3 regions of the Pseudoalteromonas sp. N1230-9 genome follow, and region 1 is predicted to be linked to each of the others. Evidence: predicted binding sites of a transcription regulator. Region 1 holds the regulator's gene; each other region holds the start of a gene.

Region 1 (10,311 bases):
AATATGTTGCTCAAAGCAAGTAGTAAGCAGAATTACGTGTTTATCACTATTGCCTCCATGCTATGTGCTCTTAATATTATTTTTTTGGCATTGGTGATTGCTGAAAATATGCTCTTTGCGCTCAGTGTTGCGGATACCGCGGTGATTGTGATGACTTTATTGGTTGGTATTGTTGCAGGCCGTGTTGTGCCATTTTTCACCGCGCGAGGGTTGAATCTTACCGAGCAAGTTCGCCTACCAAGGTTTGATAAACTGGTTGTTGTAAGTTCTTTATTTGCTATTGCTTGGTTCTTCTTTAGTCAATTATTCTTTAATCAAATGAGCGTAGGTTGGGTTTTTGCTTGGCTTGCTTGTTTGCATTTTTATCGCAGTGTCGCTTGGTGGCAAAAGGGGATACTAAAAGTACCTCTGTTATGGTCACTACACCTTTCATATTGGGCTTTGAGCATAGGTTTACTCCTAATTGCACTGAGCAACTATAGTTCGTTCATTTTATTTAAAGATGCGCTGCATTTTATCACCGTAGGTACGATTGGCTTAATGATCTTAGCTATGATGGTTCGTGTGTCTCATGGTCATACCGGCCGCCCCCTAAAAGTGCCATTTATCATTACCTTAGCATTTGTGTGTATTGCCGTTGCTGCGATTATACGCGCTCTCCTTGTATCTTTGATAGGTCACCACTTGGCATGGCAACTGAGTGCAATGCTGTGGATAGCTGGCTTTTTATTGTTCTTATTTCATTGCGTGCCCATTTTAGTTAAACGTCGTGTAGATGGCCGCGTGGGTTAATTACTCCCTTTATAAATAGAGGAAACTATATGTTGTCTGAAAAAACGATCGAGATTGTTAAAAGTACAGTACCGTTGCTAGCAGAGGCGGGCCCTCAGGTTACTGAATACTTTTATGATCGTATGTTTAGTTATAATCCAGAGTTAAAAAATATTTTTAATATGACCCATCAGCAATCAGGCTCTCAGCAATTTGCGTTGTTTAATGCGTTAGCTGCCTATGCTACAAATATTGATAATCTTGCTGTTTTGAAAGACGCTTTAGCGCGTATAAATCATAAGCATACTAGTTATCACATTTTACCTGAGCACTATCCGATTGTAGGTAGTCACTTAATTGCAACGCTTAAGGAGTTGCTGCCTGAGCAGTTTACCGCTGAGGTTGAATATGCATGGCGAGAAGCGTATGCACTGCTTGCAGATGTCTGTATTACAGAAGAAATGGCACTATACAACAAAACTAAGCAAGCCCAAGGGGGTTGGTTTGGTACACGTTTATTTACTATTTCACATAAGCATATCGAGTCAGAGCATATTTGTAGTTTTACTCTGACTCCTTGTGACGGTAAAGCGGTGGTGTCACATCTACCTGGGCAATATTTGGGTATTAAAGTTAAACCTGAAAACAGTGATAATACTCAAATTCGCCAATACTCTATTTCGCAGCAAAGTAATGGCGAAAACTACCGTATTAGCGTAAAGCAAGAAGGTTTAGTCTCCTACCATTTACATAGCTTGCGCGAAGGCGAGGTAATTGAAGTTTATCCTCCAGCAGGCGACTTTGTACTTCGCGAAATCGACTCGCCTGTCGTATTGATTTCAGCGGGTGTTGGTCAAACCCCAATGATGGCGATGCTAGAAACACTATTAGGTAATCAACCTAATCAGTCAATCCATTACCTACATGCTTGCGACAGTGAGGCGCAGTTTGCCTTTAAAGAGTATTTAATAAAGCAACAACAAGCGCACGCTTCATTGCATTGTGTTACGTGGTTAAAAGATGGCAAGGGGGGAGATTTTGCGGGCTTGATGGATGTAAATCACATCGCTGATAGCTTACCAATTAGCAAAGGTGACTTTTACCTGTGTGGTCCAATCGCCTTTATGGCAATGATAAAAGAGCAGCTGCTAAGTATTGGGGTTGCAAGTGAGCGCATTCACTATGAGGTGTTTGGCCCTCATCAAAGCCTATAATGATAAGGGCGCAGCCTGTGCTGCGCCTGATTGTTAGTTAACTTCGCACTCTACATTAGGAAGTGGAATACGGCGCTCTTTTTTGGGGTAGTAAAGCAGGCATTGCTCGCCTGCTTTTTGCAACAGAAACTTCTCAGAAGGAATTGAATGAGCGCCCATTATTGGCAATCCATCAGGTCCTTTACCTGTACCATGATCAATTAAAAGCACAGCACTTTTGGTGAACACATCATCAGCTAAGGTCACTAAAGCCCCCCCTTTAGCTGATTGAATGGCCTGTTGTAACTCGGTAATCACGCCTGGGTTGATGCGAGTTAACGTCGCATCTAGCGGTTGTTTTGCTTGGGTACTTTGACACGCAGTTAAACTCATCAGCAATGATGAAATAAAGAGGTATTTTTTACTCATCGCTATTTCCTTTTGTTGGTAAGGGGCGTGTTAAGTCCATATTCTCTTTATATAGCGGTTGTTTAGGAACGAGTGGTAAGCCTGTATCCGCTAACGCATTGACTGAGATGTTGGGCTGTTTGATTTTTGCTGTTTGAGTTGAAATAGGGCAGCGATTATTCGCGATATGGAAAAGTGCTGTAGATAATAAATCTTCGTTTTTATCGCCCAACTGATGGTTAAAATCGTCTGCAGCCAGACAACCTTGCACGTCGGCGTCAAACTGCGGAGTAGGAGTCGGTTTTAAGCCATCTGAATATTCACCGAACCCCTTTTCATTCACTCCTGAAAATTGAATAGTAAAGTAGGTTGTTGCACAGTTATGAGTTGGATTAAACCCGTACGGTTTACCACAAGTCTTATCACCAATTAGAATAACCTCTGCGTTGATGCCTTTGAGCCCATTAATAAATGCTTCTGATGCCGAGCAAGTTCCTTCAGTGCTAAGCACATACACTTTTGATAAGTTTAAATCGGGGAGTGTGTTGTTAGTCGCTTGAAAAGTTGAATAATCAATTTCAAAGTCAATAAATGGAAAGGGCGTATCATTGGGTTGTTTGTCGTTTCTAATGGTTTGATAATAGTCAAAACCTCTACTATTGGCAGGGCCTGCAACCATGTAAGCAAGTTGTGCAGAAAGAGCCAATACGCCACCACCGTTGTATCTAAAGTCAATCACAAGCTCATCGATCATATCGGTTTTGAACTTATTAACAGCATTAATAAGCTCAGGCTGGGCGATGCTTATGTGACTATTAAACTGCATATAACCAACTTTGGTGCCATTTTCAGTGATCAGTGTATTCACATTTTGCACAGGGGTTTGGGTTATATTACCTGCTACCACATTGATTGATTTTTCAGTACCATCATTGCTTCGTAGTTTAAGGTTATGGGTGCTGCCAGCTGTGGGGTTGAACAGTACTTCATTCAAAATTTCAATGCCAGCTTCGGTGTTGTCGTTAATACTTATATTATCCGCCGATAAAACCGTATCACCGCGTTGTAAACCCGCATTGGCGGCAGGTGAGCCATCCTCTAAATAGGCAATGCGTAGTATTCGAGGTGGTGTGTTACTAAGAAAAGCCCAGTTAATTCCGTAGCCCGATACAACACCAGATTGCGACTCTTTGAAGAAATCTTCAGTTGGCTGACTAAAATGAAAGTTGTCTTTGTTAGCGCCTGAGTCTGTCGTTTGAAATGTTTTCAGTTGAGCGTAGTAGGCTGCAACTGAGCTAAAGTCATTAGGGTTGTTGTCTTCGATTTCATCGTACCAAAGGTATGTTTCATCACTCCATGAGCGTAACCACATTTTTTCTGTAAACTCAGAACCAGCAGTGTCGGGGTAAGGCTGATTTTCATTGAATGGATCATTTCCTGTGCGAGGGACGGCGCATTGATCTTTAAACTCGCTGGATGGCGCAAATGTACCGGCTGTCCAAACAGTGGAAGAGTTAGCGGGAGGTGGAGTTACTGTATCTGTGTCAGAGTCTAACGAACTGCCCCCACCGCAAGCCGTTAAATAAAGGCTTGAAAAGAGAAAAAAAGTCGCCTGCGCGAGTTTGTTACTTTTAAACATGAGATTACTTTCCTGTAAACAGTTGTTGAAAAAGTATCAGTAAGTATACGCGATGACAATAAAGGGCGATCTAAATAGTGTAAATAAGTGTATAAATTTTCAGCGCATCATGTCAGTCTGCAGGTTCAAGTTTTTGCCATGCTTCAAAGAGCTTCTGTTGTTTGTTTGAAATAGCGAGTCCATAGGTTTTTTGCATATAGAAGTAAGTATCTGCAATGCGCTTTCGAGCATAAACTGGCGGTTCAACAACACGCTGTTTAAAGTCAACCTTAACAGGACATGCTCCGTACTGTTTGATGTTATTGGCTACCATACCAAAACGATAGTTAGAGCGATCAGCATTAATTTCACCGATGGCTGGTGCTAAGTTATTTATGTCAGCTTCCATTTGACGAAATTTTTTACTCACTTTTCGGCAATTTTTTCTACCACCTTCTTGCCAGCACTGCAGTTGATGACCAAACTCCCAAGCAGGTACAATATGCTCCCACTCAATACGGTGTGCCCGTATATTTTGTTTACCAGAACGAGTGACAGCATTTCGCGGCAGGTAGCCGCATCGCGTTGGATCAGGCACTAACTTTTTACCTTCACGTTTTATATCACAATCACAATATAGGCTCTTGGTGTCGTTTGGTAAGGTCTTTATTAGATATTTTTTGGCACTAGAAAAGCTAGAAAATTGCTCCGCAGAGGCAGTAAAACAAACCCCAAGGCAAAATAGTAAAGAGAAAAATAAACGCATATCCATCACATGTGTGAACTACAGGATTTGCTATTGTAGAGTGATAGCTCTAAAAGAAAAAGAGTTTGATTGTTATCGAGATAATCAGTCCGGACAATTCAAACTTCGACAAGTTATAAGCAAGGCACCAAAACAGTGGTGCCGATGCTGGTAGGATTATTTACTGATAATTGAAATTGACTTACGGCGTTTTATACGTAGGTTTTGTAGTAATAATAAAATGCCAGAAAGACAAAACAGTACGCTGGTGGCTGCAAAGCTTATAAGTAAGGGGTTATTAAAGTCCTCGCGCTCGTCGTAATCCATAATATGCAACATCCAGAAAAAGTCGAAAATACGCCAAATAGTGCTGCGTACTGTAATGACCTTACCTGTAGCGCTATCTAAATACAGGGTAGTTGTCAGCCAGTCATCAAAGCTGACTTGCCAAACATTCGCTTTGTATGCAATTTCTCTGGGTCCTTTTGCTAAAAGCTGTACTTGAGAGGTCTTTGCACTAATGAGTAGGTGTGCTTTAGCATTTTCAATAATCTCAGATTCACTTGGCCTAGCCATTACTTCACCCGTTATACCATCAAAGGTAAATGTACCGTTTAAAGTGGCAATTTCAATAGTGGGTTTTGTGAGTAAGTGGCTGTATTTTATATCACTAATTTGCTCAAACTGAGCTGTTATTGCATCAATTGATGCCATGTAATCATGTACTTTAAATGGATTACTGAGGCTGCGTTTAGCTAAGTGTTTGCCATGTACTTTTTCAAGTGGAATGGCGCTCATTACCAAGCCACCCAGCAGCCAAAAAAAGATTTGTATGGCGAGCAAGTAACCTAACCATTTATGCACTTTGCGGGCATATTTGAACATACGTTTATTCATAGAAAACCACTTGTTATTTTTGTATAGGTGCTATTGTAAAAGCTTAAATTAGGCTGCCAATGCGGCATAATGTCGCATTAACTGTATTCTAGATTTGGTATATAGACAAAACTGCGTTAAAGTTCCAATCGCTATTAATAGAGGGTAAAACGAAGGTATGTCGGAAATTCAATTTTTAAATGTAGACTTGGAGCTTGAATCAAAACACGATATAAGTGCACTGGTGGCTGATTTAAAGAAAAACGCCATGGTCTTACATTATGACAAAGATGAATATCGTCAACTTGCTCGTATTGAAGCAACAGCCGACATTAGCACGCCAGATAAAGCAATTAATCAATTATGCGAATTAATTGAGTCATGTTCACGCAATGCATTGAAACAGTGGCTTTCGTGTTCAAAACGAACATTTGATATTGGTTTTGAGTCAGGTGACTCGCCAAAATGTTTTAATCAAGCCCTGCACGCAGATACCTTATTACGTATTTCAGCCATTGGCGCAGGGATCGAAATTACCATTTACCCAGTTCAGAGCTAAGCTCGCTATCTTCGTTCTACCACTGCTGCGGTCATACGTGATACGCAGCACAGTTCACCTGCCGCATTACTAATTTTAATTTCCCAAACCGATGTTCTTTTCCCTAGATGAATAGGGCGTGTAATTGCTGTAAGTACGCCTTTGCGTGATGCTTTGAGGTGATTGGCATTTATCTCTTGGCCGACACAATAAAACTTTTCGAAGTCAACAACAAAATTTGCCGCATAACTGGCCACAGTCTCAGCTAGCACAACATTTGCGCCTCCGTGTACCATCCCCATTGGATTATGGTGGGCTGGTATAGCGGGCATGGTGGCAACTAGGTAGTCATCACCAATTTCGGTTATTTCAATGCCCATGGTTTTCATTAAAGTTCCTTCACCTGTAATGCCTTGTGCAAATTGCTGGCATTGCTCTAAAGTGATTGGCTGGTGCCAAATGCTCATGGTATTTCCTTAGCAAGCTAATTAAAGCTACTACCATATTGCATATAACTGTGCTGTTCAATGTTAGTTTTGTAGCAAAATGAGGTGGCTAATTTAAATTTGCGATTTTCAGATAACTGTATATACTCACAGTTAAATGTACTGTATGGAAAACCAGTTGTATGCGCCCATTAACGAAACGCCAATCGCAAATATTAGAACTTATTAAAGTATTTATTAAAGATACGGGCATGCCGCCAACTCGTGCCGAAATAGCTCAAACGCTTGGTTTTAAAAGTGCCAATGCTGCTGAAGAACATCTTAAAGCGCTGGCTAAAAAAGGCATGATAAAAATGAAGCCTGGTGCGAGTCGTGGTATTCAGTTAGTTGAAGAAGATGAGCCAGAACAACTAGGACTCCCTTTAATTGGTCGTGTTGCCGCAGGTGAGCCAATTTTAGCGCAGGAACATGTAGAGAGTCATTGTCAGGTTGATCCATCTTTGTTTAAGCCCGCTGCAGATTTTTTACTACGTGTTAATGGCATGAGTATGAAAGATATAGGCATTATGGATGGTGATTTACTGGCAGTACACAGAACACAAGTGGCTGAAAATGGTCAAGTTGTCGTTGCGCGTGTTGATGAAGATGTGACTGTAAAACGCTTAGAAAAAGCAGGTCGAAAAGTCCTCCTACATGCAGAAAATGACGAGTTTGCACCGATTGAAGTTGATCTCGAACACGAATCTTTCAATATTGAAGGATTGGCAGTGGGCGTTATTCGTAATGCTGATTGGATGTAACGCTAATATACTTAAGTAACTTTAGTGTTCTCAGTCACGCTCGTTTTTTGTTTTGATGTATTGTACTGAGTAAGATGTTTCCAAAATGGTGCGTCAAACTGATTTAATTTGGTGCGACGCCGCTTTTTACCTATTTAGCATCGATTTGTGACCCATTAGCGTTGCTGGGAGTCCATGTATAGCGCAGTTTTCCTTTCTTTTTGAGTTTTTGCTCTTCTCCTTTTTTTACAAATAACGCTCTGATTATAGTTGTTATTTTTGCACCAAAATAAACATTTCTTAGATTAAAAACTTGCTTATTGTTCATTTTTTAACTAATTGGTTAATACATTGTGTTAACACCGTTTTACTAAAAAGACACAAAATAATGTGCTGTGGTGTTAAACGATGAGCTTGTATCAGATTTCTGTCGTGTTGGTACGTGTTTGCTCTTAACAATAAAAATACGAATGGGCACCTAGCTGTACGCCTTTTCGCTTTGCGTCTTGCAATAGCATCTAAAGGAGCTGTCACATGGGTAAAATGCGTTATGCCTTGTGGCTTATATTAGTGTCTCTACCGCAGTTAGTATTGGCAAATAGTCAATTTAATATGCGTAAAGGGGTAACTGATATAAGTAATAATGTTTATGAGTTACACATGACGATATTTATTATCTGTTGTGTAATCGGCGTCATCGTTTTTGCGGTGATGTTTTGGGCTTTAATACATCATAGAAAATCAAAAGGGGCAAAGCCTGCCCAATTTCATGAAAGCACAAAAGTTGAAATTCTTTGGACTGCCATTCCGTTTGTGATTTTAATTGCCATGGCTGTGCCTGCCACAAAAACCTTAATCGCCATGGAAGATGCCTCTAAGGCGGATATCACCATTAAGGTCACGGGCTCTCAATGGAAATGGCATTACGAATATATGGGTGAAGATATTGCCTATTACTCGATTTTGTCGACACCAAAAGATCAAATAGATAACCAAGCTGAAAAGACAGCAAATTACTTACTTGAAGTCGATAAGCCGCTGGTTCTTCCTATCAATAAAAAAGTACGCTTTTTGATGACTTCTGACGATGTTATTCACTCTTGGTGGGTTCCTGATTTTGCGGTGAAAAAAGATGCAAATCCGGGCTTTATCAATGAAGCATGGACACGAATTAACGAACCTGGTGTTTATCGGGGCCAATGTGCTGAACTGTGTGGTAAAGATCATGGTTTTATGCCTGTTGTGGTTCAAGCATTACCTGAAGATGAGTTTGCAACTTGGTTAGCTGATGCCAAACAAGAAAAAGCGAATGCGGCAGCAGCGGATGCTGCATTACTTGATCAAACACTTGCGAAAGAAGAGTTAATGACACTAGGTGAGCAAGTCTACATGGCTAGCTGTGCAGCATGTCATCAGCCAACAGGTATGGGGCTACCAGGCGTATTTCCTGCGCTTAAAGGTAGCCCTATTGTACTAGGTGATGTTAAAGATCACATTGATATTGTGCTTCATGGCAAGCCTGGTACAGCAATGCAAGCATTCGATAAACAGCTTTCAATTAAGCAGCTTGCAGCTGTCATTACGTATAAACGAAATGCTTGGGGCAATGATACGGGTGATGTCATCCAGCCGAGTCAAATTCAAGCAGCGATTGATGCAGCAGCGGAGGCGAACTAATGAGTAACGTTATTAATGAGCAAGCCACTGAGCATGCGCATCACGACCATCACCCTGCTAAGGGTTTCAAGCGTTGGTTATATACAACAAACCATAAAGATATTGGTAGTTTATACCTCATTTTCTCACTAACCATGTTTCTAATTGGTGGTGCGATGGCAATGGTGATCCGTGCAGAGCTTTTCCAGCCGGGTCTGCAACTTGTTGATCCACACTTTTTTAATCAAATGACGACAGTACATGGTTTGATCATGGTATTTGGGGCAGTTATGCCTGCCTTTACTGGATTGGCCAACTGGATGGTGCCAATGATGATTGGTGCACCTGATATGGCTTTGCCAAGGATGAATAACTGGAGTTTCTGGATTCTACCTTTCGCTTTTTTAATCCTGTTAGCTTCATTGCTTATGCCTGGTGGTGGCCCTGCATTCGGTTGGACTTTTTATGCGCCACTGTCGACTACTTATAGTAACGATAACACCGCACTCTTTGTCTTCGCTGTGCATATAATGGGCATTAGTTCAATCATGGGGGCGATTAACGTTATCGTGACCATTGTGAACTTAAGAGCCCCTGGCATGACATGGATGAAGCTGCCATTGTTTGTTTGGACATGGTTGATCACCGCATTCTTATTGATTGCTGTGATGCCTGTGCTTGCCGGTGCGGTGACCATGGTGCTCACTGATAAATACTTTGCGACCAGCTTTTTTGATGCCGCAGGGGGGGGCGACCCTGTGATGTTCCAGCATATCTTTTGGTTCTTTGGGCACCCTGAGGTGTATATCATGATTTTGCCGGCGTTCGGTATTATCTCTACTATCGTGCCGACTTTCTCACGTAAAAAGCTATTTGGTTATGCCTCTATGGTGTATGCAACTTCATCGATTGCGCTGCTTAGCTTTATCGTATGGGCACATCACATGTTCACCACAGGCATGCCAGTTGCGGGTGAGTTGTTCTTTATGTACGCTACTATGTTGATTTCGGTACCGACAGGCGTAAAAGTGTTTAATTGGGTCGCTACCATGTGGCGAGGGTCAATTAGTTTTGAAATCCCCATGATGTTTGCCATTGCTTTTATCGTATTGTTCACCTTGGGAGGTTTCTCTGGCTTGATGCTCGCGATCACACCTGCTGATTTCCAATATCATGATACTTATTTTGTGGTCGCACACTTCCACTATGTACTCGTTACAGGCGCTGTATTTTCTATTATGGCGGGAGCCTATTACTGGCTGCCAAAATGGACTGGCAATA
Region 2 (10,311 bases), 1.4 Mb from region 1:
TCGTCTTGCAAAATATTAAGCTGTTGTTGAAGTTCAGCTTGTAATAAATTGCGAGACTTCATCATATTCTCTAATGCAGATAAACGTTTCTCTATACTCGATTGCGAGCTTGCAGCTTCTGAAACAGGAGCGGGAGCAGCCCATAACTGAGTGCTCCCGCTTAAGATCATTGCTGCCAAAATAATTTTCGGCTTCATAATGTCTCTTTCTTAGTAAACTAATACTGCACGACGGTTCTTAGCGAACGCTTCTTCAGTGCGAGATTTAACCATAGGCTTCTCTTCACCGTAGCTCACTACCGACATTTGGCTAGCAGATACACCTAGGCTTTGTAGGTATTTTTCAACTGCTTGGCCACGGTGCTCACCTAGAGCAATATTATATTCTGGTGTACCACGCTCATCCGCGTGACCTTCGATTAATACTTTAACAGAAGGGTTTTGTACTAAGAATTCAGCGTGTGCTTGTAAAAGCTCAGCGTATTTGCTTTGGATTTTTGCGTTATCAAAACCAAAGTAAATGATTTGCTCTTGACGTAAAGCTTCATACTTCTCACGAAGTGCTTCTTCAGCTTGTTGCTCAGGAGTAAGCGTTGCAACTTCAACTGTATCATTGTTGGTTGTTTGCTCAACCGCACCTTGGTTAGATTGGTTTGCAGCACCTTCGTCAAGATCAGAAGAAGAGCTACACGCTGCTAATGTCATCACTGGCACAGCAATTAGCAGGCCTTTTAGTGTTTTATTAAGTTGCATTGAATTGATTCCTATATTGAGTAAACCAGTAAAATTACTGTAAGTAAGGCGACCAAGCTGGTGCCTTCACTTGTCCGTCAAGCACAGGTAAACGTGCCTTAAAGCGACCATCCATAGAGACTAAAGCCAGAACCTGCTTATTGTTATGTAGCGTACTATAAATAATCATCGAGCCGTTTGGTGCGATACTCGGTGATTCATCCAGACGTGTTCTTGTTAGTACCTGGAACGCACCTGTAGCTAGCTCTTTCTTAGCAAGATGGTATTGTCCATTAGTACGATTTACCATCACCAGTTCTTTTCCGTCAGGTGAAATCGAACCTGCTAAATTCATATCACCATCAAACGTCATTCGTTTAGCCCTGCCTGTTTTTAAATTTAACTTATAAATCTGAGCATTACCACCCCTTTCAGACGTAAAGACAATATCTTGTCCATTTGGGAACCAAGATGGCTCAGTATCTATACTACGATGGTTTGTTAAACGTCTTTCTTGGCGAGTTGCTAAGTCAAGTAAATAGACTTCTGTGGCACCTGTGCGGTCTTTAGAAAGCACTAATAATAGCTTTTTACCGTCAGGCGAAAATTGAGGTGCACCGTTAATACCTTGGTGGCTTGTAACTAACTCTCGCTTACCTGAATATAAGTCTTGAATATAAATTTGGCTTTGGCGGTTTTCAAATGTTACATAAGCAAGCTTAGTTCCATCTGGTGACCATGCTGGCGACATTAATGGTTCTTTAGAACGTAGTAATACTTGTTCATTAAAACCGTCGTAGTCTGCAACAACTAATTGATATGGTTTTGCATCATCCTCGCGAACGATAACATAGGCAATTTTAGTTAAAAACGCACCTTTTTCGCCTGTGAGTGCTTCATAAACGACATCACTGATACGATGTGCATAACGGCGAAAACCACTTTCAGAAATAACACTCTCACGGGCATCTAAAACATGATCTTGGCTTTGCATTAACTTGCCGTTAGCCATCATTTTTGTTTGACCGCCAGTAATTTGGCCGCGAATTACATCAATTAATTCATACTTTACTAAGTAACGTCCACCCGGTTGCTGCTCTACTTGACCAACCAGTACGGCTTCAACGCCTTTATTTACCCATGCGCCATAATCTACATCAGCATCTTTACCAGGTAACTGTGGCATGGTTGATACATCAATAGGTTTAAATTTGCCGCTGCGCATTAAATCCGCAGAAATAACAGCGCTTAATTTTTCAGGGATAGGACCTACACCTTGATATTTGAATGGTACGACTGCAATTGGACGCGCGCCGTCAATACCTTCAGTAATCACTATTTCAAGTGCAGCACTGGCAATGCCATGAAAGCCCAGTAATACAATAAAACATACAGTTTTTATCTGGTTAAACATATCATTCCTTTAGAATTCAGGCTTAATTGTTAAGTTAATATTTTTCAGTTGCTCAAACACATCTTTATCTGGTGAAACTGGTAATGTATCAGCCATACGTACAGCACGTAACGCGGCCTCACATACCAACTTATCGCCACCAAGAGACGTAACTTGTGTTACAAGCCCATTAAAGCCAAGTCGAATATTAACGCGACATTGCTTATTCTTCATCTTTTCATCGATAAGTAAAGTTTGCTGAATACGCGCCATAATCAACGCTTTGTATTTATCAACTTCACTAACAACTTGTTGCTGACGAATTTTATTTCGTGCAGCTTGCTCTGCGGCTAACTGCTCTTGAAGCATTTGCTCTTGCAGTGCTTGCTGACGTTTACGCTCGGCTTCAGCTTCTTTACGTTTACGCTCAGCTTCTGCTTCTGCCGCTTTACGTTTACGCTCTTCTTCCGCTTTTTTCAGCGCTTCTTCTTCAGCTTTACGCTTGTCTGCAGCTGCTTTTGCTGCGGCTTCGGCTTCTTGCTTTTGCTTTTCAGCTTGCTTAGCTTTCGCTCGCTCTTTTTCTTGAATTTCGCGCGCTTTTTTAGCTTGTGCTTCGGCCTCTGCTTTTTCCTTTTCTTTCGCACGGCGTTGCTGTTCTAGCTTTTTAAGACGACGGTCTTCAGCCTCTCGTTGTTTTCGAGCATCATTAGCACGACGCTCAAGATCGCGAAGTCGTTTTGCTTCCGCTTGCTTTTTGGCTTCTTCTTGCTTTTTAAGCTCGGCAATCTTTTGTTCAACCTTTTGTTGATCAACAGTCACCGCCGACACTGCTTTTTCTGGTTCAGGCAAAGCTGTGTTCAGTGTCACTTCCATCACCTTAGGTGCTGGCATGTGGAAATTAGCTGACGCAACTAAAAAAACGATAATAGCAAGGTGCAAAAGAAGTGATTTAATTACTGATGCACGCATACTAACCCTCAAACGATTCAGTCATTAAACCCACTGACGGCACACCGGCGTTTTTCAAAAAGTCCATAAGCAGCAATACTTCTTGGTAAGAAACACGGCCTGAACCTTTTATCATCACTGGCGTATCAGGATTTTTTTGCAGTTGTAATTTAATTACTGCTGCAACATCCAACGCTTCCATAGGAGCTTCTGGATCTGTGCCGATACTTACATAATACTTACCTTCAGCGTCAATTGACGCAATGATAGGCGGAGTGTCTTTTGTATCAACAAGATCAGACTCTTCCATTTTCGGCAAATCAACTTTCACGCCATGAGTAATAAGCGGCGCAGTTGCCATGAATATAATAAGCAGTACTAACATCACGTCAATGTAAGGTACTACGTTTATCTCACCTACTGGGCGACGTTTTTTACGCTGATACATTCGCTTTAGCCTCTATTTGCGCAGCTGCTTGGCGGTGTAAAATATTGGCAAACTCTTCCATGAAGTTAATGTAATTACCCTCAAGCTTTTCAACTTTATTTGCAAAACGGTTATAAGCGATAACCGCTGGGATTGCCGCAAATAAACCCATTGCCGTTGCAATCAGTGCTTCTGCGATACCAGGTGCAACCATTTGTAACGTAGCTTGCTTAACTTCGCCTAATGCAATAAATGCATTCATAATACCCCATACAGTACCAAACAGACCAATGTATGGACTAATAGAACCCACCGTTGCTAAAAACGATAGGCTTGATTCTAATTTTTCTATTTCACGAGATAAAGCGACACGCATAGAACGATGCGTACCTTCCATAACGATGCCAGCACTTTGGAATGTTGTTTTTTTATGGCGTGCAAATTCTTTAAAGCCAGCAACAAATAATGATTCAACGCCGGTTGTGCCGCCTGGTCTTGCTGAAACTTCGTTATATAGTTTACTTAAGTCAACGCCAGACCAAAATTTTTGCTCAAAACGCTTAGCACCATTTTGTGCATCAGAAATCGCTTTTTTACGTTGAAAAATAATTGCCCATGACATGACCGACATACCGACTAATGCCAACATAACTAATTGGACAAGTACACTGGCTTCTAGAATAAGATCTAAAAAATTAAGCCCTGATCCCACGTTAAACTCCTAAAATAGATTTCTATATAATTTGTTATACTTATTACACTTGTGTTAGTTGACCATCATAATGGTCAAAAGTTACATCTAGTGTATCTAGTCAGTTATGAACTGACAACGCCCTTGCTGTGAAATAGCTACAAATAACGGTGAAAAGCAAATGCTTTAGTTATTTTTTAACCATTTTGTTCACGACTCCAAAAGCAGGGCTTCCCTTTTAAAACTAAAATGCATCTACACGGTGCTTAAAAATATAGCTAAACTTGGTAAAACACGGCGTTTATTCACATAATGCGCATAAACACCCAAAACACTATTCACCAAGCTAGCACAGAATACTTAAACTAATCCTGAACAAAATGAGCGTTAATTATAAAAATCTTTTTATTCATAAACTTACAAAACCAACAATGAACAAGCGAACAAAAAGAAAACAATAGAAAATAATGCTGCTATTAGTTTTTTTTATCTGAAAATAAAATTTTTCTAGTTTGAAGAAAAACTCACTGTTACGTATTATACCCACATACCGAGCTAACAACCTTTGAAAGCTTCTTTCATTAAGCTCCGTTTTTTGCAATATGATTATTTCGTATTGCCTAGTTAGCTTAACTTGGATAAAACCTTTTTAAGCTGGCTGTAGTTCCCTGAATTACTTCCTTCAACTTGTTGTTTGCCCGCATCATTATGCGGGCTTTTTTTTGCCTACACAAAACGAAAAGACATTACCGAAAATTAGCTTAACTGTATGTGAATTAAATAGCAGGAAGGTATGATGCTTGTTAGATTCTCCATCTAAAATAATTTGCGTTAGCAATATAGAGGGCTAATACCAATTCGCTTAATTAAGTGGTCTATTTTGAGGCAATAAAACCTCGTTGATCGCAAGGCAAAAATTTCGTTCTTTAGTTGTTCTAAATTAGAAATTTTTAACGCCGGTAGCGACAGGTTTAATCCCTCAAAATGATTAAGTATTATTGCGGATTGGTATAATGTTCACTGCCCCTTTTAGATTTGTTTCAAGATTAAAAAACCCCGCATATGCGAGGCTGAGTTTTTATTTGTCTGGGGTCAGTCCAAAATGAAGATAGGCTATATCGGACACCAATCTTCCACGAGGAGTACGTTGTATAAAACCTTGCTGAATTAGAAACGGCTCAATCACATCTTCTATGGTTTCTTTTTCTTCGCCAATGGCCGCCGCTAAATTATCAAGCCCAACTGGGCCACCCATAAATTTTTCGATAATAGCAAGCAAGTATTTACGGTCCATATAATCAAACCCGCTTTTATCTACATCAATCATATCGAGCGCTTGTTCTGCCACATTGGCGTTAACCTTGCCGTCAGATTTCACTTGAGTGTAATCTCGTACACGACGTAACAACCTATTTGCAATACGTGGTGTACCACGTGAACGTTTAGCGATTTCAGCTGCGCCTTCATCGCACATGGTTAAATCTAAAAATTGTGCTGAACGCGCTACAATTTTTGATAAATCTTCAACTGAATAAAACTCTAAACGCTGCACAATACCGAAACGGTCTCGAAGTGGTGACGTTAAAGACCCTGCACGTGTTGTTGCACCAATTAAAGTAAATGGCGGCAAGTCGAGTTTGATTGAACGTGCTGCTGGACCTTCCCCAATCATAATATCGAGTTGATAATCTTCCATCGCAGGATAAAGGATTTCTTCGACTTGTGGGCTTAAACGATGTATTTCGTCAATAAAGAGTACGTCACCTTCTTCAAGGTTCGTTAACAATGCAGCTAAATCACCTGCTTTTTCAAGCACAGGACCAGAAGTCGTTTTAATATTAACGTTCAATTCGTTGGCAACAATATTTGCAAGTGTGGTTTTACCAAGACCTGGCGGGCCAAAAATCAATAAATGATCGAGCGCTTCACCACGATGACGAGCAGCTTCGATGAAAATTTCCATTTGTTGCTTAACATGTGGCTGACCTGTGTAATCGTTTAATAGTTTTGGTCGTATGGCTCGATCAACACTGTCTTCATTACTTTGCTCACTGGCATCTATTAAGCGATCTGCTTCAATCATGGTTTACTCACAACATCGATTTTAGAGCTTCTTTTATAAGAACCTCAGTCGTCATATCTGGTTTATTTACCGCTTTTACTGCTTTTTGCGCTTGTGGCAGTTTATAACCAAGGGCAATAAGTGCTGACACAGCATCATCTGCTGCGTTGTTGGCTACAAGCGTATCATTACTTGTAGGCTCAATAATGGCATTATCGCTAAATGGCGTGAATAAGTCATTACCCCAATCTTTTAGCCTATCTTTCATTTCAAGCACTAAACGCTCTGCTGTTTTTTTACCCACACCAGGGAGTTTAACAAGCGTTGTTGCATCTTCGTTATTTACACATGTCACAAACTGCTGTGCAGACATACCCGACAAAATAGCAAGACCCAACTTTGGACCCACACCATTGGCTTTTAGAAGCTCTCGAAATAACGCACGCTCTGTTTTGTTATTGAAACCAAATAACAACTGCGCATCTTCACGCACCACAAAGTGAGTGTATATAATAGCTTGCTCACCAACCGCAGGGAGGTCATAAAAGCAGGTCATCGGCATCTGTACTTCGTAACCTACGCCGCTTACTTCAATTAAAATTTCAGGCGGCTGCTTTTCAACTAGCAAACCATTCAATCGGCCTATCATATTACTTCCTTAATCGTCCTCTTACGGTCTTGCTCGCACTGCCCGCAAGTTTTATTAAATTTTGTTCTGAGTGAGCATGACAAATAGCAATAGCCAATGCATCAGCCGCATCGGCTTGTGGTGTGCCTGGTAATTTTAAAATATTTTTAACCATGTGCTGTACTTGTGATTTGTCGGCACCACCATTGCCAACCACCGCTTGCTTTATTTGTCGTGCCGAATATTCAAATACAGGAAGTTCAGCCATAGATGCACCAACAATAGCCGCACCACGAGCTTGGCCTAATTTAAGAGCTGAATCTGGATTGTGAGCCATAAATACTTTTTCGATAGCAAAACTATCGGGCGAAAATTGCTCAACTAACTGACTGATCCCTTGATAAATCATTTTTAATCGCACAGGAAAATCATGTTCAGCTAGCTTAATACAACCACTCCCTAAATAAGTAAATTTAGCGCCTTGGTGTGCTATTACGCCATAACCTGTTAAACGTGAACCAGGATCAATTCCTAAAATAATTGCCAACTAACTGACCCATTTATTTTCTTTATTCAATAGCCTTAATAATGCCAGAGCACTGTATAAATTACCAGTAACCAATTGCAAAACATAAAAAAGCCCGTATACACGGGCATTTTATAAACATTATTGGGCTTTATATCACCCTAGTGCACGCAGTAACCCTTGCGTATTTTTACGCATTGTTCGCGCAACCATCAAATAGCCTAAACTAGCTACAAAGACACCACCAACAACAGGGCCAATTAACCAAATATGAGGGTGTAATTTACCGGCAAGGTCAAACATTTGCTGTTGTACTATTAATAAAGCAATATCACTCACAACAGCAGCTACCCCACCCGCGGTTAAGCCTAGTAATAAAAACTCATACAAGGTGGCATTTTTAATAAGCCGCCCTTTTGCACCCAGTGTTCTTAATATAACAATTTCTTGCATTCGTTCACCCAAGCTCGCTTGCACCTGAGATATAAGTACTAAAGCACCACACACCACCACAATAGACAATACAAAACCAATCGCAAGAGATACCTGCTCTATGGTTGAACGGATCTGTTTAATAAAGCTTTCTACATCAATCACATTAACCGTTGGATATTGGCGCATCAGCTCATTAAATTCACGCTTTTGATGTTCTTTAACACTCACCGACGAAATATACGTTGCCGGAAAGCTCTCAAGTACATCTGGGCTTAAAATAATAAAGAAGTTTGGTTTTAATGTGGTCCAGTTAACTTTGCGTACACTGGTAATTTTTGCATCGAACGATTGCGCACCAATCAAAAACGTTAATGTATCACCTAGTTTTACATCAAGGCGTTCAAGCATAGACTCCTCAACCGAGGCCTCTGCGACTGAGCTTTGTGTAAACCACTGACCCTCTATTAACTCATTTTGAGCAGGTAAGTCTTCTCGCCAAGTAAGGTTTAATTCACGGCCGATACCTGAGCGTGCCTCTTCATCTTTTTTCTCGTTATCTTGCTGTGATACTTCACGTGCAACTAGCTCACCATTCACTGCATTAACACGACCGCGTACTATCGGGTAAAAATCAGAGGTGGGCATATCGCGCTCTGCTAAAAAAGAGGTAATGGGTTCAAGCTCTTGCTCTGTTATATTCACTAAAAACGAGTTTGGCGCATCGACCGGAAGCTGCGACTGCCAATCTGAAATCATGTCATTTTTAAGCACAATTAAAAACAGCAATAACTTAATAGCAAGGGCAAAACTTATCAGCTGTACTGCATTAACATTAGCACGTTTTTGAATTGAAGCAATCGCAAGCGACCAACTATTACCGGGGCTTAGCCCTAGTTTACGACCGCCACCAAAAATGAGTTTGGATAAACCAAATAAAAGCGCAATCAGTACCGTTGTCGAGATAAATAAGATAGCTGTGATCTTAATATTATTACTAAATAACCACATTAATAAAAACACAGTTAATGCCGACATTGCCAAGTGAACCTTGCTGACAAGCAAACGATCCCCCAAATTACGGCGTAGTACGCGAAGTGGCGGAATATCAAACAAATCTAGCAAGGGCTTAATCGAGAACATTACCGCGCAAATAACCCCTGTACCAATAGCAATCAACCAAGGTTTCATACTTGAAGCAGGTAGTGCTGTGCCCATCGACTGTGCTAAATAATCACTGGCAATACTTTGCAGCGCAAAACCAACAACCAGCCCAACAACCACAGACATAAAGCAGACTAAGCTCAAATGTAGCAAGTAAATTTTACGGATTGTGGCACGACTGCCCCCCAACGTTTTCATCATCGCCACAGGGTCATATTGACGCTCGCAATAGCGTTTTGCAGATACAGCAATAGCCACCGCCGCTAATATAATCCCTAGTAAACCGGCTAATAATAAAAAGCTCTCAGCACGGTTTAGGCTATTCGCAATGGGCGATTGTCTATCTTTAACCCCATACCATTGCTGGTTTTCTTTCATTTGTGGTTTTAACCAATCATAGAACGTATTTATGCTATCTTCATCACCGGCATAAAGCTGGCGATAAAAAACACGACTCCCAGGTTGAATAACTTGAGTGCTGGCAATATCTTGCTGATTAATTAAAATACGCTGACTACTAGAAAAGACATTAAATGGCGCATCTGGCTCTTCAGCTACTACATGGCTTGCCACAAAAGTAGCCGCACCTAGCTCGACCTTGTCGCCAACCTGTATGTTTAATGCATAAAATACCGACTCGCTAAGCCAAACCTCACCGCGATTTGGTACTTTATCGGTAATAAATGCCTCTCCTAACAAGCTAGTTTTTACTTTGAGCTGCCCTTTAAGGGGATAGCTGTTTGATACAGCCTTAACTGAGCCTAATTGCATTTCATCATTAGCAAACAGCATGGTATCAAAATAAGTGATTTTCGCGGTGCGCAGGTTTTCTGCTTGCGCTTTTTCTAAAAACTCAACAGGTAATTCATGATTACTGGCAAGGACGCGATCTGCCGCGATAAAAGCACTGCTTTTTTGTGCAATACTCTGTCCTATGCGGTCGGTAACCATAGAAAGCGTTAAAACGGTCAGTACGGCCAAGGCAATAGCTGCACTAATGACCGTTAATTCACCGCGTTTAAATTCACGTGAAAACAGTTTAAGTGCTAGTTTAGCCCACATTCGCTTGCACTCCCTCTGACTCTTTTACTGTTACCAATTCTCCCGCTTCAATGTGTAAAATTTGTTGGCACTTTTCAGCTAACTGCTCATCGTGTGTAACCAGAATTAACGTTGTTCCATGTTCTTTATTTAACTCAAATAAAAGCGATTCGATTAACTTACCATTTTTACTATCAAGATTGGCTGATGGCTCATCAGCAAACAAAATTTTAGGCGTTCCGATAAACGCACGCGCAATAGCTACACG
Region 3 (10,311 bases), 410 kb from region 1:
CACGCAATGAGTCGAGTACTTTTCTCTCAAATTCAGGCAGCTCATCCAAGAAAAGCACTCCATTGTGGGCTAATGAAATTTCCCCTGGCTTTGGGTTTGACGAACCACCAACAAGCGCGACCGCTGAACACGTATGATGAGGATTGCGAAAGGGACGCTCCCGCCAATTCGCTAAATCGACTGATTGACCAATAATTGAATAGAGGGCTGCGGTACTAATCGCTTCATCGTCAGACATTGCAGGCATAATTGTCGGCATACGCTGTGCGAGCATAGATTTACCTGTCCCTGGAGGGCCTAAAAATAGCAAATTATGCCCACCAGCAGCTGCAATTTCTAATACTCGTTTCGCGCCTGGTTGCCCTTTAACATCGCTTAAATCGAGAAGAGATTCCCTATCTAATTCCTGCTCTGGGTATTCAATATTCAAAGGAAGGGGTTGCTGGTTAAGTAAATCGTTCCAGACATCCTGAATAGAATATACTGCTTTTCGTGCGACCCCTGAAACAAGACTCGCCAAGGAGTCATTATCGGCAGGAAGAAAGCAACAACGGCCTTTGTCTTTAGCACCGAGCACGGAAGGCAAAATCGCATTCACACCTCTTACTTCCCCATTTAAGGCAAGCTCACCATAAAATTCATAACGATGAATATCGGGACAACTAATCTGCCCTGATGCCACCAAGATGCCTACGGCGATGGCTAAATCAAAGCGCCCTCCCTCTTTAGGCAAGTCTGCGGGCGCTAAATTAACAGTGATCCGCTGATCAGGAAAGCCAAACTGTGAGTTTTCAAGTGCGCTTCTTACGCGATCTTTCGCTTCCTTCACAGATGTTTCGGGTAGACCAACTATATGAAAAGCCGGTAAACCATTACCTAAATGCACTTCAACTATAACTTCAGGTGCTTGTACGCCTATTTGTGCACGAGAAAAAATACGAGCTAATGACACGTTTAATCTGTCCCTATAACAAGTCCTAAGTTATAGTTTAATCAGAATATTTAAAAATATGCAACGTTAGCCGCCATTTCATCGCCGCCAGTCGTAAAACAAGCGTCACTAGCATTGCAATCACCATCGCAAGCTCTGTTACAAAACCAAAAGAAATACCCAGCGTATAAGCGACTCCGCCTGCAATACAGGTAATTGCGTATAACTCACCTTTTAATAGCATAGGCATATTACCTGCGAGCACATCACGGATCATGCCGCCGAAGCAACCTGTAATAACGCCCATTATAATAGCCGTTGTATCAGGCATACCTGCCAACATTGCTTTTTGAGCACCCATAACAGCAAAAAATGCTAGGCCAAATGCATCTGCTATCTGTAGCGTATTAAATTCAATCGAACGCTGCTTATTAATTAAACGTGTAGTAACAAATACCGAAAATAAAATAGCCCAAAAATAGCTTTGATCATGTAACCAAAAAACAGGAACATCTAGGATTAAATCACGTAACGTACCACCACCAATTGCCGTTACAGTGGCAAGTACAACAACCCCAAAGCCATCCATTTTTTTATCATAGGCCAGCAGCGTACCTGATACAGCAAATACAGCCACGCCAATTAAGTCAAACCAGTGGTAAAGTTCAGTCATACTTGTAACTAAAAAGTAATTTTACCTACCTTGTAACATAAACTTTTCAATCTTTTAAGAGAAGATTATGCAAGTCACTAAACGTAGCAGAAGGAAAATATTAATCTGTTTAATAAAGAGAACTATTTTGAAGCAAGAAACCATATTATTAATAGGCAATGACTTCGTATTATTGCCTATTAGTACAAACATTATGATGAGATAAAAAGATTTTTTCGATCCTCAAGAGCATCTTCACTTTTTTATAGGCATAAAAAACACGCTTTAGCGTGTCTAGTATTACATATTAATTTTAATTTCAGTTGGTTGCGGGAGCTGTGAATTTTGAGAGCTAACCGACGACCTTTGGGTCATGAATCTGAATTTTAGGCGTAAAAAAACACGCTTTCACGTGCCTATTATGTAATTTCAGTTGGTTGCGGGAGCTGTGAACTTTGAGGGCGAACCGACGACCTTTGGGCTATAAATCTGAATTTTAGGCATAAAAAAACACGCTTTAGCGTGTCTAGTATTACATATTAATTTTAATTTCAGTTGGTTGCGGGAGCCGGATTTGAACCGACGACCTTCGGGTTATGAGCCCGACGAGCTACCAGGCTGCTCCATCCCGCGCCTGAAATTATTAAGTTTATTTTACTTCTCACTTAATTTAAGAAGTCAGCCAATTAAGAAAATTGGTTGCGGGAGCCGGATTTGAACCGACGACCTTCGGGTTATGAGCCCGACGAGCTACCAGGCTGCTCCATCCCGCGCCTGAATATTAAGTTTGTTTTACTTCTCACTTAATTTAAGAAGTGGTTGCGGGAGCCGGATTTGAACCGACGACCTTCGGGTTATGAGCCCGACGAGCTACCAGGCTGCTCCATCCCGCGCCTGTATGTTTAGAGTCCCAGAAGCCGGATTTGAACCGACGACCTTCGACTTCAGGTATTTGCGAGTCCGACGAATGATTTATCATTCTGCTCCATCCCACGCCTGTAATCTCTAAGTAACAACAGCATGTTATTGATGCCTTGTTTCGAAGAGAGCGCTATCATATAGCAATAAGATTAGAAATCAAGAGTTATAGTAATAAAACACCACCAAACGAACAAAAAGCACACAAAGTGCTGTTAAAAAGCTCGTTGGTGAGGACTTATCATTTTTTGCCACTCCCAATCAGGGTGGCCCATAACGATAAAATCTGGGTTTTCTGTGCTTTCTCGTTGATTGTAAGTTAAAGGATTAAATTCAGCATCCGTAATGCAGCCACCCGCTTCTTCAACAATCACTTGAGATGCGCCTGTATCCCACTCACCTGTTGGCCCTATGCGTAAAAAACAATCCGCTTTACCTTCTGCAATAATACACGCTTTTAATGAGCATGAGCCTAATGCGACCGTTGCGAATTGGGTATTTAAATACTGACTTACCGCTTCAATTTTTTGTCGACGACTCACTGCTAAAGTTAAATTATCAGGTGTTGCAACCGAAATTTTCTGATCTTGGCCATTTTCACGCTTAAACGCGCCTTGCTGATAAGTTGCAAAATAAGTAACGTGCTTCGCTGGCCAATGGATAACACCTAATACTGGACGATTATTTTCAATCAGTGCGATATTAACCGCAAAATCACCACTTTCTAAAATAAACTCCCCCGTACCATCCATGGGATCTAGCAACCAATATTGCTGCCAATGCTTTCTGTCAGCAAGTGCAGGGATTGGCGTTTCCTCTGACATAATAGGAATATCTGGCGCCAACGCTTTTAATCCTGCCATCAATACTTCATTTGATGCTAAATCAGCTTTAGTTACGGGCGTATGATCGGACTTTTGCTCGGCACCAATATCATCTTGCTGATAAATAGCCATAATGGCATCACCTGCTTGTTCAGCTAGACGAATGCAAGGCTCTAAAAAATTACTCATTGGTAGCTCCCGACTCTAAGTACTTTGTTAATAATAGCAAAGCTGCAACACTTCGTGCTTCTGTAAAGTCCTCCTGTTGCAATAAAGACGGCCAATCACTCATCGGCCACTTCACAACAACAAGTGGCTCAGGTTCATCACCTGGTAAGATTTCAGGGTAGAGGTCTTCGGCGTACAAAATATGCATAGTGGCATTAAAGTAACTTGGTGCCATGCTGACTTTTTTAAGGGCGGCAAAATAGTTAGCACCAAAGCCTACTTCTTCTTTAAGCTCACGATTTGCTGCTTGTTCGGGAGTTTCACCTGGATCAATTAAGCCTTTTGGAAAGCCCAGTTGATAATCATTAGTGCCAGCACAATATTCTCGCACCAATAACAGCTCGTTATCAGCCGTTACAGGCACGATCATGACGGCACCTCTTCCACCACCACGAATTCGTTCGTATTGCCTTTGCTCGTTATTTGAGAACTTCAGCTCAAGGGATTCAACGGTGAACAGTCGACTCTTAGCGACAACTTCATTAGACAAAATTTGCGGTGGTGTAGGATGCTTTTTCTGTGTCATTGGCATTAATTTGCTATCATGGCAGTTATGCTCATCATAAATCTTTTAAAGTGAATTGCCTATGTTAAATTGGTCAAAAATCGATACTGTGTTGTTAGATATGGATGGCACCCTACTCGATTTGCATTTTGATAATTATTTCTGGCTTACTGTTATTCCCGAGCAATATGCACGTAAACATAAAATCAGTTTAGACGCAGCAAAAGCTGACATTTTGCATCGTTATCAACAAGTTCATGGGCAAATTAATTGGTACTGCTTAGACTATTGGCAACAACAACTCGATTTGCCAATAATGTCGCTAAAACGTGACATTCAACATTTAATAAAAGTGCGTGATGACGTACCGCCATTTCTAACTGAGCTTAGAAAAGCTGGTAAGCAATTGATCATGCTCACTAACGCGCACCCAGATTGTGCCATGTTAAAGTTTGAACACACGGCTATCGATAATTACTTAGATGGGGTAATTTCAACTCACCAATATGGCGTGAGTAAAGAGCATCAGCCATTATGGCAACAAGTACATCAAGAGTGGAAGTTTGATAAGGAACGGACTTTATTTGTGGATGACAGCCCTGCCGTGCTCGATGCGGCAAAAGAGTTTGGTATCGGCCATATACTTGCAGTTGCCAACCCTGATAGTCAACAACCGCATAAGCAGTTCGATGGCTTTTTATCGACCATCGATTTTCGCGAGTTTATACCCGTTGAATAATACCAATTCGCTTAATTAAGTAGTCTATTTTGAGGCAATAAAACCTTGTTGATAGCAAGGCAAAAATTTCGTTATTTAGTTGTTCTAAATCAGAAATTTTTAACGCAGCTAGCGACAGGTTTTATCCCTCAAGATGATTAAGTATTATTGCGGATTGGTATTACTTCGGGTAACGCTGCTCCAAGCCTTGATAAACAAGCTTGGCGAAATCAGCATGCTCTGTATCTAGGCTTTTAACTACTTCAACTAAGTGTTCGTTATCTTCTTGGCCGTTCCACACTTTGATATAACTACCGTCTTTGTAGCCATGGTCTTGGCGGAAGAAGTTCAAGGTATTTTTACCAACGTAGCCGCGGTATAAATCATCAATATCCATACCGATTTGCGCCATACAACCTGCAAATGCAGCGGCATTAAAACTCTTTTCAGCGACTGCTGACGCAGCTAATTGCTCTAGTGTTTGTTTAAAGTCATCCGCTTGAACTGGCGCACTTAATTCCGCTTCAAGTTGCGCGGCTAATTGCTCATAGCTGGTTTCACCATCAATGCGCAAAGATAAACCAAAATGGAAAATATCAACTAACTCTAAAATAACTTGTTCGGTATCTGGAGTTTGTTTTTTCCACCACTTCCAACCATAGTGATCAAGCATTTCAGCACACTCAACCCAAATTGCACGATACCATTCAAAACCTTGGCTAAACCATTGCTCATGAACTTTGGTATTCATCGCATTTTGCATTTCGAGCATAACAACGAGTTTTTGTAAATTAGCAGACATTTTTTATCCCAACTTGCATTCTTTATTTGCCTATATACTACAGTTAAATTTGGCATTGATGAAATAAAAACACTTATAAACAGGTCGTTTGTAAAATCGAGAAAGAATCATGAAGGATCCTAATGTTTAGATCACTACTTATTACTGCATTACTTGTACTATCTAGCCAAGCAATTGCAGCTACAGCAACGAATATTGCAAACTCAGCTGAGCAAGTTAGTCCATTACTGCCAGGCTTAACTATGCCAAGTGTTGACTTAAAAGATCAGTTTGGAAAAAGCGTTTCTTTAGGTGAACGTTTTAAAGAAAAAACCACGGTATTAATTGTTTATCGTGGCGGTTGGTGCCCATATTGTTCAAGGCAATTAGCCAGTGTGCAAAAAATTGAAAAGCAATTAGCAAGCCTCAATGCACAAATTATCGCGATATCGCCAGATAGCCCAGAAAAGCTAGCGGAAAGCAAAATATCTTCCCCAAACTATCAACTTTTATCTGATGATAGTTTGGCATTGAGCCAACAACTAGGATTGGCATTTTATCTGGATGATAAAACCGCAAAAATCTATCGTAATAAACTTGGCGTTAACTTTGTGTCGCTAGATGGCGAAGCAAAGGTGGCTTTACCTGTACCTGCTGTTTTTGTGGTTGACACAAAAGGGTTAATTCACTTTCAGTATGCTAATCCAAATTATAAAGTACGTTTAACTGAAGACTTATTACTTGCAGCTGTTAAATCAGTCAATGAACAATAAACTAGCCACTGATAAGCAGAACCTGTTTCTGCTTATCGCCCTTGCGTAAACTCTTGCCAAGATTCAATTAAATCAACAAAGTCTTCAAAACCACAGCCACTGCATAAGCCTTCTTCTTCAAGCATTAAATCATCATCTTGGTAGGCGACTAAGTCTTCGTTGTCTTGATGTAGTGCATGGGCTTCAAATAATGCTTCGTCTTTACTTAAAATCAAATCAATTTCTTGGCCTTGCAAGGTTAAAGGCTCATGACTGCTCTTCACTGCAGCAATTAAAGCTTGCACCATTGCGACTTTTTCTTTACCGATTTCTTCATTCAGCCAGCGGCCAATAACACCGTGCTCAGAAGAGATTTTAATGCGTAAACCGCTAATTGGGTCGCGGATAAATTGATATTCCATGAAGAGTACTCGTAATACGTTATTGCGCTAATTATACCGTTTGCAGCTAAACGTGGCGAGTTTTGCAGCCTTAAACAACACGAGCGCCATAGTGGCGCTCGTGTTTATGCTATGTAAAACAGCTAGAGTCGTGATTTAAAACGAGCAGCATCAATAATTGCCCATAAATAGACAATCGGCAGTAATACAAAACCGATCGCAACATAAATTAGCGCGCCACTGATAACCCATGCTAAAAAGAATGCAATCGCCGCCATTAAACGACCTTGTACCAATTGTCCTAAACCAGGAAAAAAGATATTACATATTGCTGCGATTACATTACCGCCAGAACCTTGCTCTGCCATACTAACCTCTGTAGTTTTTAATGATTATACTTTTTATAAACACACTTTATGCCAACTTATTATGACTTACAAATCAAAGTGTTAAAAAATACCGTTATTTTGATTTTAGTTCTTTTTGCTAAAAATCGGTCAAATTCACAATTTTTATTTACGATTTTAATGACTTGCCAAAATAGCTGTTTATAAAAACAGTATTTTATTTAGCCTTGCATAAACACCTGTTATACTCCACCCATTATAGATTGAAAAGGCGTAACGATGGACGTTTCTGAATTACTCGATGGCTTAAATGACAAACAACGGGATGCAGTCGCAGCCCCATTGCAAAATATGCTAGTACTTGCAGGTGCAGGTTCTGGTAAAACTCGAGTACTTGTTCATCGCATCGCATGGCTCATGCAAGTTGAGCAAGCTTCAGCATACAGTATCTTTGCGGTAACCTTCACTAACAAAGCCGCGAAAGAAATGCGTACTCGTGTAGAAGAAACGCTAAAAGCACCAGTTGGTGGCATGTGGATTGGTACTTTCCATGGTTTATCTCACCGTATTTTGCGTGCCCACCATCGCGAAGCGAACTTGCCTGAAAGCTTTCAAATCTTAGATTCTGACGATCAACAACGTATGATCAAACGCTTACTTAAAGCGATGAACATCGATGACAAAAAGTGGCCTGCAAAACAATTTGGTTGGTATATCAGCGCTAAAAAAGACGAAGGCTTACGCCCGAAAGACATTCAAGCCTACGATGTTAATGAACAGATGATGCTAAAAGTCTATGCTGCATATCAAGAAGCGTGCGACCGTGCTGGTTTAATCGACTTTGCTGAAATATTACTGCGTTGCTACGAAGTACTTAAAAATAACCCGACACTTTTACGTCATTATCAGCAGCGCTTTGCTCACATGCTGGTAGACGAGTTCCAAGATACCAATACAATTCAGTACGCTTGGTTAAAGCTACTTGCAGGTAATACGAATAGTATTATGATCGTGGGTGATGATGACCAAAGCATTTATGGCTGGCGTGGCGCAAAAATTGAGAATATCAAACGCTTTTTGACCGACTTCGAAGCCGAAACCATTCGCCTTGAGCAAAATTACCGCTCAACGGCAACAATCTTGAAAGCATCAAATGCGCTGATCAAAAACAATGCTGAACGCATGGGCAAGAGCCTTTGGACAGATGGCAATGATGGTGAGCCTATTTCTGTTTACGCTGCGTTTAATGAATTAGACGAAGCCCGCTTTGTTAGTAGTAAACTACGCAGCTGGCTCAATGCGGGTAATGCATTACAAGACGCCGCAATTTTATACCGTAACAATGCGCAATCTCGTGTACTCGAAGAAGCAATGCTACAAGAAGGTTTAAAATACCGTATTTACGGCGGTATGCGCTTCTTCGAGCGCCAAGAGATCAAAGATGCACTTTCATATTTACGTTTAGTGGGCAATCGTCAAGATGATGCTGCTTTCGAGCGCGTTATTAACACCCCTGCCCGCGGCATTGGTGATAAAACGCTAAGCCATATCCGTGATTGCGCGCGCAATGAATCATTGCCACTTTGGTATGCCGCAAAAGCTATTATCGAGCAGCAGCACTTATCTGGCCGTGCGGCGAGTGCTGTCACTAAATTCTTAGAACTTGTTGAGCATATCGAAGATAAGATCAGCGATCTCACCTTAGAAGAGCAAGCGAAATACGCCATTCAAACCTCAGGGTTAATGGCAATGTATCAAGCTGAAAAAGGTGAAAAAGGCCGTGCCCGCGTAGAAAACTTAGAAGAGCTTATTAGTGCTTGTGGTCAATATGAACTCCCTGAAGATGAAGAGTTCAGCTCGCCACTACAGGGCTTTTTGGCCTATACCTCACTAGAGTCTGGCGAAGGTCAAGCCGATGAGCACGAAGACGCGGTGCAAATGATGACTCTGCACTCAGCAAAAGGCCTAGAATTCCCACTGGTATTTATGGTTGGTGTTGAAGAGGGCATGTTCCCGTCACAACAAAGTAATGAAGAGTCTGGCCGTTTAGAAGAAGAACGCCGCCTATGTTATGTTGGTATGACTCGCGCGATGGAAAAACTATACATTAGCCATGCAGAAAGTCGCCGTTTATACGGACAAGAAAAATACCACAGCCCATCACGCTTTTTACGTGAAATGCCTGAAGACTGCATCGAAGAAATCCGAATTAAAACACAAGTTTCAAGACCGCCTGCTGCAGGTCGTTTTAGTCCATCAGTAACCCATGCTGCATTTGAAGATAGTGGCTTTAACTTAGGACAACGCGTCTTACACGCCAAGTTCGGTGCAGGAACCGTACTCAATTACGAAGGTAGTGGCGCACAGTCACGTATTCAAGTGAACTTTGATGACCTAGGCAGCAAATGGCTTGTAACACAGTATGCAAGACTTCAAGCCTTATAATGAGTATATAACAGCACTGTGTAATGAGCTGGTGATTGCAAAGCATCGCCAGCTTGTCATTGTGCAAGGCAGCGAAACTTGGTGCCATCAGTTTGCAAACCAATTAGCGCTTAACAATACCTATGTTTTAAGCGCTAGCTCACTATTAGCGAATAGTAAGTTTCCAAAACATGCTCATCAAATTCTTGGCCAAGAGTTTCAACACGCTATTTTTGATGGTTTTAGCGGCTTATATGCCGATAAACTAGCCGCGCTTGCAGGTACCGTAAAAGCAGGTGGTGTACTGATACTTTTGCTGCCCGATGACGATAAGTGGCAAGACCCAGCACTCACAAGTATTACCTCTTATGGCGAAGTGATTCAACACAGCTTTTTTAATCAGCGTTTTTTCGCCAAGCTAAAATTGCAGCCACATTATTTTACTGAGCACTCGCTTCCTACTTACCAATCCATTTCGCCAGCAACTGCTGAGATAAATTATCAGCAACAACAAGCATGTGTTGAGCAAATTATTAAAACCGCAACAGGGCGCGCTAATCGCCCATTTGTGATCAGTGCAGACCGGGGTCGTGGTAAGTCAGCTGCTTTAGGGCTTGCAGCAGCAAATCTTCAAGATAAAAAAATCCTTATTTGTGCCACGCAAGCCAAGGCCGTACAAACAAGCTTTAAACATTTAGCATCTGAGCTTGGTATAACTAAAGAGCAAAATTGTAAGCAACTAGCTAACCTTAGCTATATTGCGCCAGATACACTCCTACATGAAAAACCTGACTGCGATCTGTTATTTGTCGACGAAGCAGCGGCGATTC

Evidence for each region. Region 1 encodes LexA, which represses DNA repair genes until DNA is damaged. Its sites were predicted from a motif close to TACTGTATNNNNATACAGTA; they were not measured.
Region 2: the regulator LexA is predicted to act here: its motif matches at 7,478-7,497, upstream of ruvC (crossover junction endodeoxyribonuclease RuvC).
Region 3: the regulator LexA is predicted to act here: its motif matches at 7,253-7,272, upstream of uvrD (DNA helicase II).

The regions. Positions count from the first base shown of each region.
Region 1 is NZ_CP090419.1:3,456,260-3,466,570, reverse strand. Features, by position in the region: gene LY624_RS16280 (NnrS family protein) at 1-792, shown strand, start outside; gene hmpA (NO-inducible flavohemoprotein) at 822-1,985, shown strand; gene LY624_RS16270 (hypothetical protein) at 2,019-2,393, opposite strand; gene LY624_RS16265 (S41 family peptidase) at 2,386-4,011, opposite strand; gene LY624_RS16260 (endonuclease) at 4,124-4,762, opposite strand; gene LY624_RS16255 (hypothetical protein) at 4,913-5,632, opposite strand; gene LY624_RS16250 (hypothetical protein) at 5,790-6,170, shown strand; gene LY624_RS16245 (PaaI family thioesterase) at 6,176-6,616, opposite strand; gene lexA (transcriptional repressor LexA) at 6,778-7,395, shown strand; gene LY624_RS16235 (hypothetical protein) at 7,526-7,702, opposite strand; gene coxB (cytochrome c oxidase subunit II) at 7,909-9,051, shown strand; gene ctaD (cytochrome c oxidase subunit I) at 9,051-10,311, shown strand, end outside.
Region 2 is NZ_CP090419.1:2,099,110-2,109,420, forward strand. Features, by position in the region: gene ybgF (tol-pal system protein YbgF) at 1-197, opposite strand, end outside; gene pal (peptidoglycan-associated lipoprotein Pal) at 210-752, opposite strand; gene tolB (Tol-Pal system beta propeller repeat protein TolB) at 787-2,145, opposite strand; gene tolA (cell envelope integrity protein TolA) at 2,155-3,093, opposite strand; gene tolR (protein TolR) at 3,095-3,520, opposite strand; gene tolQ (protein TolQ) at 3,507-4,211, opposite strand; gene ruvB (Holliday junction branch migration DNA helicase RuvB) at 5,269-6,273, opposite strand; gene ruvA (Holliday junction branch migration protein RuvA) at 6,281-6,901, opposite strand; gene ruvC (crossover junction endodeoxyribonuclease RuvC) at 6,903-7,427, opposite strand; gene LY624_RS09855 (ABC transporter permease) at 7,563-10,064, opposite strand; gene LY624_RS09860 (ABC transporter ATP-binding protein) at 10,054-10,311, opposite strand, start outside.
Region 3 is NZ_CP090419.1:141,785-152,095, reverse strand. Features, by position in the region: gene LY624_RS00770 (YifB family Mg chelatase-like AAA ATPase) at 1-952, opposite strand, end outside; gene LY624_RS00765 (trimeric intracellular cation channel family protein) at 990-1,604, opposite strand; tRNA gene LY624_RS00760 (tRNA-Met) at 2,140-2,216, opposite strand; tRNA gene LY624_RS00755 (tRNA-Met) at 2,280-2,356, opposite strand; tRNA gene LY624_RS00750 (tRNA-Met) at 2,400-2,476, opposite strand; gene cysQ (3'(2'),5'-bisphosphate nucleotidase CysQ) at 2,717-3,514, opposite strand; gene nudE (ADP compounds hydrolase NudE) at 3,507-4,079, opposite strand; gene yrfG (GMP/IMP nucleotidase) at 4,141-4,797, shown strand; gene LY624_RS00730 (dUTP diphosphatase) at 4,958-5,578, opposite strand; gene LY624_RS00725 (peroxiredoxin-like family protein) at 5,701-6,330, shown strand; gene LY624_RS00720 (YacL family protein) at 6,363-6,731, opposite strand; gene LY624_RS00715 (hypothetical protein) at 6,854-7,078, opposite strand; gene uvrD (DNA helicase II) at 7,337-9,502, shown strand; gene LY624_RS00705 (GNAT family N-acetyltransferase) at 9,480-10,311, shown strand, end outside.